DNA from 2 places in the Rhizobium sp. WYCCWR 11152 genome. Region 2 is predicted to be linked to the other one. Evidence: predicted binding sites of a transcription regulator. Region 2 holds the regulator's gene; the other holds the start of a gene.
The links. Region 2 encodes LexA, which represses DNA repair genes until DNA is damaged. Its sites were predicted from a motif close to TGTTCNNNNTGTGTTCNG; they were not measured.

Region 1: uvrA (excinuclease ABC subunit UvrA) is a predicted target of LexA. The motif match lies at 871-888, and genes of this name have one in related genera.

Annotation. Positions count from the first base shown of each region.
Region 1 is NZ_JABFCP010000008.1:588,441-593,126, reverse strand. Features, by position in the region: gene uvrA (excinuclease ABC subunit UvrA) at 1-749, opposite strand, end outside; gene G9X67_RS12715 (single-stranded DNA-binding protein) at 1,032-1,544, shown strand; gene G9X67_RS12710 (MarC family protein) at 1,674-2,321, opposite strand; gene gyrA (DNA gyrase subunit A) at 2,558-4,686, shown strand, end outside.
Region 2 is NZ_JABFCP010000008.1:737,835-742,520, forward strand. Features, by position in the region: gene kdsA (3-deoxy-8-phosphooctulonate synthase) at 1-202, opposite strand, end outside; gene G9X67_RS13415 (VOC family protein) at 199-1,095, opposite strand; gene lexA (transcriptional repressor LexA) at 1,293-2,012, shown strand; gene G9X67_RS13425 (ComEC/Rec2 family competence protein) at 1,993-4,425, opposite strand.

The DNA.
Region 1 (4,686 bases), 150 kb from region 2:
GACGTCTCTTCCGGCGGCAGCGGCTTGTCGGCGAATTCGGCGACCGCTAGCCCGTCGGCGAGCTTCAGGCAGGTCTCCAGACTGTCGGCCAGGCGCGCCGAGACATCCGAGCGCACGACGATGCGGTCGACCACCACGTCGATGTCGTGCTTGTATTTCTTGTCGAGCACCGGCGCCTCGGCAATCTCGTAGAACTGCCCGTCGACCTTGACGCGCTGGAAGCCCTTCTTCATCAGCTCCGCCAGTTCTTTCTTGTATTCGCCCTTGCGCCCGCGCACGAGCGGCGCAAGGATATAAAGACGGGTGCCCTCGCCGAAATCGAGGATGCGGTCGACCATCTGGCTGACGGTCTGGCTCTCAATCGGCAGGCCGGTGGCCGGCGAATAGGGAACGCCGACGCGGGCAAAGAGCAGGCGCATATAGTCGTATATCTCGGTAACGGTGCCGACCGTCGAGCGCGGATTGCGCGAGGTGGTCTTCTGCTCGATCGAGATCGCCGGCGACAGCCCGTCGATCTGGTCGACGTCGGGCTTCTGCATCATTTCGAGGAATTGCCGGGCATAGGCCGACAGGCTCTCGACATAGCGCCGCTGGCCCTCGGCATAGATCGTGTCGAAGGCGAGCGAGGATTTGCCGGAACCCGAAAGCCCGGTCATGACGATCAGCTTGTTACGCGGCAGATCGAGATCGATGCTCTTGAGATTATGCTCGCGCGCGCCGCGGATGGAGATCGTCTTCAGTTCGCTCATCGTCTCTGCTTTGGTTTTCTGGATGACAGCCCTTATTTAGTGATGCCGACGGGCGAGTCGAGGCTGAATGTCCACTACGGTCAAGGTTTTCGATTCTGTTGACAGGATCATACGGATAAACTAGAACAAATAAAGAACAAAATTCCTGATGAATGCATGCGGCTTTCTGATGGATAAACATGTGGATTAAATGCCGCCCATGCGCATCGGCGGTCCGTGATGGTTTAAGGTGCGCCGATCGATTAAACGCCGCCGGGCAGGGCGGCAGGCAGGGTGAGAAGTATGGCTGGTAGTGTGAATAAGGTAATTCTGATTGGAAACGTCGGTGCGGACCCCGAAATCCGTCGCACTCAGGATGGCCGGCCGATCGCCAATCTTCGTATCGCGACCTCGGAGACCTGGCGCGACCGCAATTCCGGCGAGCGCCGTGAGAAGACCGAATGGCACACCGTCGTCGTCTTCAACGAGGGCCTCTGCAAGGTCGTCGAACAATATGTGAAGAAGGGCGCCAAGCTCTATATCGAAGGCCAGCTGCAGACCCGCAAGTGGCAGGACCAGCAGGGCCAGGATCGCTACAGCACGGAAGTGGTGCTGCAGGGTTTCGGTTCGACGCTGACGATGCTCGACGGCCGTGGTGAAGGCGGCGGCGCGAGCGGCGGCCGTGGCAGTGCCGGTGGCGGCAACGATTATGGCGACGATTACGGCGCCCCGGCTCCCGCTTCATCGCCGAGCCGCGGCGGTGGCAGCGGCGGCGGCAACTTCTCGCGGGATCTCGACGACGACATCCCGTTCTGATCGGTAGCCTTTTCTGGCTTGGTGAGAGACGTGAGAGAGCATGATGCCTTGGATGGCGTCATGCTCTTTTTCTTTGATCTCGCAGCCGATCATTCAGATCGCATCGGCCTCAATCATCTGCCGCCGTTTTCAGTGCGGTGTCGCGCTGATGAGGTTGAACGCCGACTTCGCCCCGTCGACGACGAACTGTGCGGCGAGCGCTGCGAGGATGACGCCGAGGAGCCGCGTCAGGATGGCCCGGCCGGTGACGCCGAGGAAACGGTCCAGCCTTTCGGCGATGAGCAGCATGAGGAAGGTCAGCAGCAGATTGGCGGCAATGACGCCGATCAGCTGCGCTTTCCCGATCGAGGTGGCCAGCGTGCCGGCCAGCAGGATCGTCGCCGAGATCGCACCCGGGCCGGCAATCAGCGGCAAGGCGAGGGGGAAGACGGCGATATTCTCGATGTGATCCTTGGTGATCGCCGCCTCGGTCGCCTTCTCCTTGCGCTCCTGCCGTCTCTCGAACACCATCTCGAAGGCGATCCAGAACAGCAGCAGCCCGCCGGCGATGCGGAAGGCGCCGATCGAAATCCCGAGCACGCCGAGCACGCCGGCGCCAAACAGCGCGAAGACGGCGAGGATGATGAAAGCGATGACCGAGCCGCGTAGCGCCACCTGCTTGCGCTCGGTTCGGCTCATGCCTGTCGTCAACCCCAGAAAGATCGGCGCAAGCCCCGGTGGATCGATGGTGACGAGCAGCGTCGTGAAGGCGTTGATCAATTGGTCGGCGCTTGCCATCGGCTCTCCGGAACCCCATATGGGTGCGTGGTTTTTATGATTGTGAAGCGGGGATTTCGATTTGGCAAATATCCCGCGGCGGCTCGCGGCGGATTTGTCCGGTCCGGCCGCGCAACTTGCATGTTTTACCCTCTTTAAGCCGCAAAAGCCTGTTCAAAACGCGCTGTGAAATTGGCGCGGCAACAGGCTTTCCGCTATAAATCTTCAAGTGATTCTAGAAGAGATCGTGATCTGTTTTGACTGAGCAAACACCCCCCGGCGGCGGGAAGCTCCCGCCAGGCATCGAGCCCATCTCCATCATGGAGGAAATGCAGCGGTCGTATCTCGATTACGCCATGAGCGTCATCGTCAGCCGCGCGCTGCCCGACGTGCGCGACGGCCTGAAGCCCGTGCACCGGCGCATCCTCTACGGCATGTCCGAGCTCGGCATCGACTGGAACAAGAAATACGTCAAATGCGCCCGCGTCACCGGTGACGTGATGGGTAAATTCCATCCGCACGGCAATTCCGCGATCTATGATGCGCTCGCCCGCATGGCGCAACCATGGTCGCTGCGGCTGCCGCTGATCGATGGTCAGGGCAATTTCGGCTCGGTCGATGGTGATCCGCCGGCGGCCGAACGTTACACCGAATGCCGCCTCGAAAAGGCTGCCCACTCGTTGCTCGACGATCTCGACAAGGAAACCGTCGATTTCCGCGACAACTACGACGGCACGCTCTCCGAGCCGGTCGTGGTGCCCGCCAAATTCCCGAACCTGCTTGTTAACGGCGCCGGCGGCATTGCCGTCGGCATGGCGACCAACATCCCGCCGCACAATCTCTCCGAAGTCATCGACGGCTGCATCGCGCTGATCGACGACCCGGCCATCGAGCTGCCGGAACTGATCCAGATCATTCCCGGCCCCGATTTCCCGACGGGTGCGAAGATCCTTGGCCGTGCCGGCATCCGCTCTGCCTATGAGACCGGTCGCGGCTCCGTCATCATGCGCGGCGTCGCTGCCATCGAGCCGATGCGCGGTGACCGCGAGCAGATCATCATTACCGAGATTCCCTACCAGGTGAACAAGGCGACGATGATCGAGAAGATGGCCGAGCTGGTGCGCGACAAGCGCATCGAAGGCATCTCCGACCTGCGCGACGAATCCGACCGCCAGGGGTATCGCGTCGTCGTCGAGCTGAAGCGCGATGCCAACGCCGAGGTCATCCTGAACCAGCTTTATCGCTATACGCCGCTGCAGACCTCCTTCGGCTGCAACATGGTGGCGCTGAACGGCGGCAAGCCTGAACAGCTGACCTTGCTCGACATGCTGCGCGCTTTCGTCTCCTTCCGCGAGGAAGTCGTTAGCCGGAGAACGAAATTCCTGCTGCGCAAGGCGCGTGACCGTGCCCATGTGTTGGTCGGTCTCGCCATTGCCGTCGCCAATATCGACGAAGTCATTCGCGTCATCCGCCAGGCGCCCGATCCGCAGTCGGCCCGCGAAGAACTGATGACCCGCCGCTGGCCGGCGGAAGATGTCGAAAGCCTGATCCGTCTGATCGACGATCCGCGCCATCGCATCAATGACGACCTCACCTACAATCTCTCCGAAGAGCAGGCCCGCGCCATCCTCGAACTGCGCCTTGCCCGCCTGACGGCGCTTGGCCGCGACGAAATCGGCGACGAACTCAACAAGATCGGCGAGGAAATCAAGGATTATCTCGATATTCTTTCCTCGCGCGTCCGCATCCAGACCATCGTCAAGGACGAACTTCTCGCCGTCCGCGACGAGTTCGGCACGCCGCGCCGCACCGAGATCATCGATGGCGGCCTCGAAATGGACGATGAGGATCTGATCGCCCGCGAAGACATGGTCGTCACCGTCTCGCATCTCGGTTATATCAAGCGCGTACCGCTCACCACCTACCGCGCCCAGCGGCGCGGTGGCAAAGGTCGCTCCGGCATGACCACCCGCGACGAAGATTTCGTTAGCCGGCTATTCGTCGTCAATACCCATACGCCGGTGCTGTTCTTCTCCTCGCGTGGCATCGTCTACAAGGAGAAGGTCTGGCGCCTGCCGATCGGCACGCCGACCTCGCGCGGCAAGGCGCTGATCAATATGCTGCCGCTCGCACCGGGCGAGCGCATCACCACCATCCTGCCATTGCCCGAGGACGAGACGAGCTGGGACAATCTCGACGTTATGTTCTCGACGACGCGCGGCACGGTTCGCCGCAACAAGCTGTCTGACTTCGTCCAGGTCAACCGCAACGGCAAGATCGCCATGAAGCTCGAGGAGGAGGGCGACGAAATCCTCTCCGTCGAGACCTGCACGGAAGATGACGACGTGCTTTTGACGACGGCGCTCGGCCAGTGCATCCGCTTCTC
Region 2 (4,686 bases):
CTTTGTCGAAGGAGCTCTTGTAGACGAGGCCGATACCGAGCTTTCCGCAAAGCTCTTTCAGCGTGCCGGCAACCATGAAGGCGTGGTCGCGGCTCTCCATCTGGCAGGGACCGGCAATCAGCGACAGGCGGCCGGTATTGGAAAAAGTGACCTGGCCTTGGCCTTCGCCGATCCTGACTTCGGAATTCGTATCAGTGCTCATCGTGTTTCCTCGAAGGCGAAGAGCGTGCCCTGCCCGGGCGCGGGCTTCACCAGAATGCGATTGTTCTTGCGCGTGTAGGTCACCCCGTTAGCAGCCAAATGCGCTTCTGTCACGGCAAGATCGGCGACAGTGAAGAGGATTGCCCGGCCGCGCAGGCCGCGATCGGCGGATGAGCCGGCGATGTCGAAATAGGCCTCCAGCCCTTCCGGCGTCATCAGGCTGATTTTCGCATTCGATGCTGCGATATTGACGCCGAACCCGGTCTTCTCGACTGCCGATTGCGCCACCGCAAGGCTGACGAAGGCAGCGAAGGCGGCCGGCTCCGGCGTGCAAAGCGCGATCTCGACTATGCCGGTGACACCATTGGCATGCGCCTCCAGCGCGGCGCGGTCGGCCGGCAGCGGATTGACGCGCTCGACGCTGAAAAGCAGGAGATCCGGCGCGCGCAGGTCGCCGGCAAAAGCCAGCTTGAAGCCGGCAATCGCCTCGGAACCGTCCGGCATCGTCATCGGCCGGGTGAACTCCAGCATCTCGCCGGCGCTCGATCCGTTGCCGACGAAATTCTGATGATCGATGCCGGCATCCTTGCTGCCGAAAGCCAGCCCCGAAAGCCCCTCCTCGCCGCAGCGGAAGCGGAAGGCCTGGTTGCGGGCGGTGAAGACATTGCCTTGCCGCGCTGATGCCTCGCTCTCCTCGACGCTCGCAATCCCGAGCGGCTCCAGATAAGTCTTGTCGGCAAAGAAGACGCAGGCATTCTCCGTTCCGAAGGGATGGCGCGCATCGGCGGCAACGGTGAAGCCGAGCTTGCCGAGCCTCTCGCGCGCCAGATCGATATTGACGACCGGCAGCACGACATGATCCAGCGGGTGCGGTTTGGCGGAGTGCTCGTTCATGATATCCCCTCTCCTAACACGGCAGAGATGTGTGAGAGTGCCGCCCAAGGCAAGACTTGTGTGCCAATCCGGCGAATGAAAATAATAATCTCAACGAGTTGGCGCCAAGTTTTACGGAAATTTAGCTACTTGCGGAACACATATGGAACATATAGTGTATGTTCTGGATTTGTTTCAATCACGAGGTCACAACGTCGATGCTCACGCGCAAACAACAGGAGCTTCTCCTTTTCATTCATGAGCGCATGAAGGAATCCGGCGTTCCGCCATCTTTCGACGAAATGAAGGATGCCCTGGATCTCGCTTCCAAGTCCGGGATTCACCGGCTGATTACGGCGCTGGAGGAGCGTGGCTTCATTCGCCGCCTACCGAACCGCGCCCGTGCGCTCGAGGTCATCAAGCTTCCGGAGGCCTACAGCCCCAGCATCCAGCCCCGGCGCGGCTTTTCGCCGAGCGTCATCGAGGGCAGCCTCGGCAAACCTCAGCCGGTCGCCGCCCCCGCTCCCGCAAAACCCGTCGCCGACAACGGCAACTCGGTCTCCGTGCCGGTCATGGGCCGAATCGCTGCCGGTGTGCCGATCTCGGCGATCCAGAACAACACCCACGACATCGTCGTTCCGGCCGACATGCTCGGTTCCGGTGAACATTATGCGCTGGAGGTCAAGGGCGATTCGATGATCGACGCCGGCATCTTCGACGGCGACACCGTGATCATCCGCAACGGCAGCACTGCAAGTCCTGGCGACATCGTCGTTGCTCTCGTCGACGACGAGGAAGCGACACTGAAGCGCTTCCGCCGCAAGGGCGCCTCGATCGCGCTGGAGGCCGCCAACCCGGCTTACGAGACCCGGATTTTCGGGCCGGACCGTGTCAAGGTTCAGGGTAAACTCGTCGGCCTCATTCGCCGCTATCACTGACATTGGCTAGGCTCGATTCGGTAAAGCTGTTGCTGCGCCAGTCATAGGCGCGATGGCGCATCCATGGCCGCGACAATGCATCGAATGCGGTTGCGACCTCCAGGCCGGCGTCCGTGAAGCGCAACTCGATGGATCCGGTCCTGCGCAGCGTCTCACCGGTGAAGAGCGTCGCACCCGAGCGGCAGCTGTTGAAGCGAAGGCGGACCGAGGTCACGACGATATCGGCCGCGTCGCATGCCGGACCGAGATAGGCGGCATTGTCGATGACAGCAACCACCTGACCATTGGCGAGCCTTGATGTGCACCAGGCCTTCTTGACGCAGGAAAAGCGGTTTGCGTCACCGCCCGCTGTGGCCGCCCGCATCGCGGTCCTTGCTTCGTTCTGCTGATCGCGGGAAAGCCTGACGCGGCGGTCTTCTCCTACCGGCGGGATAGCAGGACCATCCAGCATCTTCGGCGGATCATGCCTCGGCAGGACCAGCGCTCTCTGCCACTGGTCGAAGATGAAATCCGGCGGTCTTTCACGGTTGGACGCCATGGCCGCCGCCTCGACGATTGCGACGAGACTGCCATCCTCCGAAATCACCAAATCCGGCGGACGGGGACCCGGCAGAAGCAGCAGGATGAGCGTTGCGACCGCGATGATCGATGTGCCGACATGGCGCAACCGGGTGCGGAGCAGCGTCAGCAGCAGAAAGCCTGCCACGGCGACGGCGAAATACCAGGCGGGCAAGCGGCCGACGTCTATATTGCCATCCCAGCCGGACACCGTCTTTGCGACCGCGATCACCAGATCGAGGCCGAATCCCACCACCTTCCAAGGCAAAACGTCCAGGCCGAAAGGCATGAGCAGCATCGCCAGCAGGCCGGCCGGCATGATGATGAAGGAGATGATCGGCATTGTCGCGAGGTTTGCCGGCAGGCCGTAGGCGGTCAGGCGATGAAAATGCTCGATCGAAAACAGCGCGGTGGAAAAACCGCCGATCAGCGAGGTCAGGAAGATGCCGCCGAAGAAGCCCGCAACCGTAACGAATGGCCTGATGATCGGCAGCTTCAGGAAGGCGTTTTCGCGGACGCGCCGGTCCTTCCACAGCTGATAGCCCGAGACCAGCGCCAATGTCGCTGCAAAAGACATCTGGAAGCTCGGACCCAAAACCTCGGACGGCGAAATGACGATGATGACGAGCGCGGAGAGAGCGACATTGCGCAGGCTGATCGACGGCCGGTCGAAGAAGACGGCAACCAACATGATGGCCATCATGATGAAGGCGCGTTCGGCAGAGACCGCAAAGCCCGAAATCAGGAAATAGGCGGTGACAGCGATGAGCGCGCCGGCGGCAGCGATCTTCTTCGTCGGGTAGGCCTCAGCAATGCCGGGAAAGAGGCTGAGCAGCATCCGGAAGCCGACGAAGAAGATGCCGGCCGACAGCGCCATGTTGAGGCCGGAGATGGCGATGATATGAGCCAGACCGGACTGGCGCAGCGCCTCCGTCGTTTCATTCGAGATGGCACGCCGCTCGTCCGTCACCAGAGCAGCGGCGAAAGCGCCGGTGTCGCCGGGCAGGATCGACCTTATGCGGTCACCAATGCCGCTGCGCAGCCGGTAGAGCCCTTCGAGCAGCGTTTCAGCCGTCGATCTGGCAGCCTGGGGACCAGCCTGCGCATCGACCTTCGTCGGTGCACCGTAGAAGAAGCCGTTGGCGCCGATGCCATCGAAATAGGCACCGAAGGAGAAGTCGTTGAGTTCGGGAAGTGCCGGACCTGCCGGCGGCGTCAGCCGCGCCCTGCCGGTAATGATATCGCCGATCTCGAAGGCCGCGTCCGCGCCGCGGGCGATGGCGGTGATGCGTTCCGGCCGCCGCTTCAGCTCCGGTGCCTTAGTGCCGGTGACCGCAAGAATGTAGCGCCACCGCCCGCGACCATCGCCTTCGCGCCGCTCGACACGGCCGGTCACCGTGGTCGTCACTGATGAATCGAGGATCACGGTCGAAGCCCGCCGGCTCTCGAACTGCGCCGTGACCATGCCGCAGACCACGAGCGAGAGCGCCAGCAGCGTTGCCCGCACTGCCGCCCGGCTGCGGCTGGCGATGAGAACCGCCACTGTCACCGCCGACAGGCAGAGCAGTGATGCAACGAGGGGAAAATCCGATGCCGCGAGAAACCAGACGGCTGACCCAGCGCCGAGGAAGACCGGCGAAAACAGCAGCAGGCGGCCATGGTCCGCCTCTTCGCCCAGCATGCGCATGCCGGCACGCAGCACTTGCGAGGCTGCGGCCGGCAGCCGGTGGCGCAATGGTGTCGCCGACTGCGTCCGTGTCGGTCGCGTCACCACGACAGGTGGTGAAAAACTGGAGGAGTCGGCAAGGCCTTCGCCTGCTTCCGGCCGCAATTCGACTGTCGTCAACTCCTGCATGAACCGCCCAAGCCCGGCTGCGAAGGCGGCCAGAATGCAACCTCCAATCAAATCCGGCAAGAATAATCGATTGAAATATGAGGGAAAATCGCGAGCGCCAAAAGACCAGTCGAATCATCAGCTTCCGATATGCGTGCGGCTCATCGCTGCAGTGCCTAAAAGGTGATACCGCAATGCACAAAATGCCATCACGGTAACTTGGCATTAGCTTCGCGATCATATAGCTATCGGTGAGGACGCTTAACCCCTATGGCGCTTTTA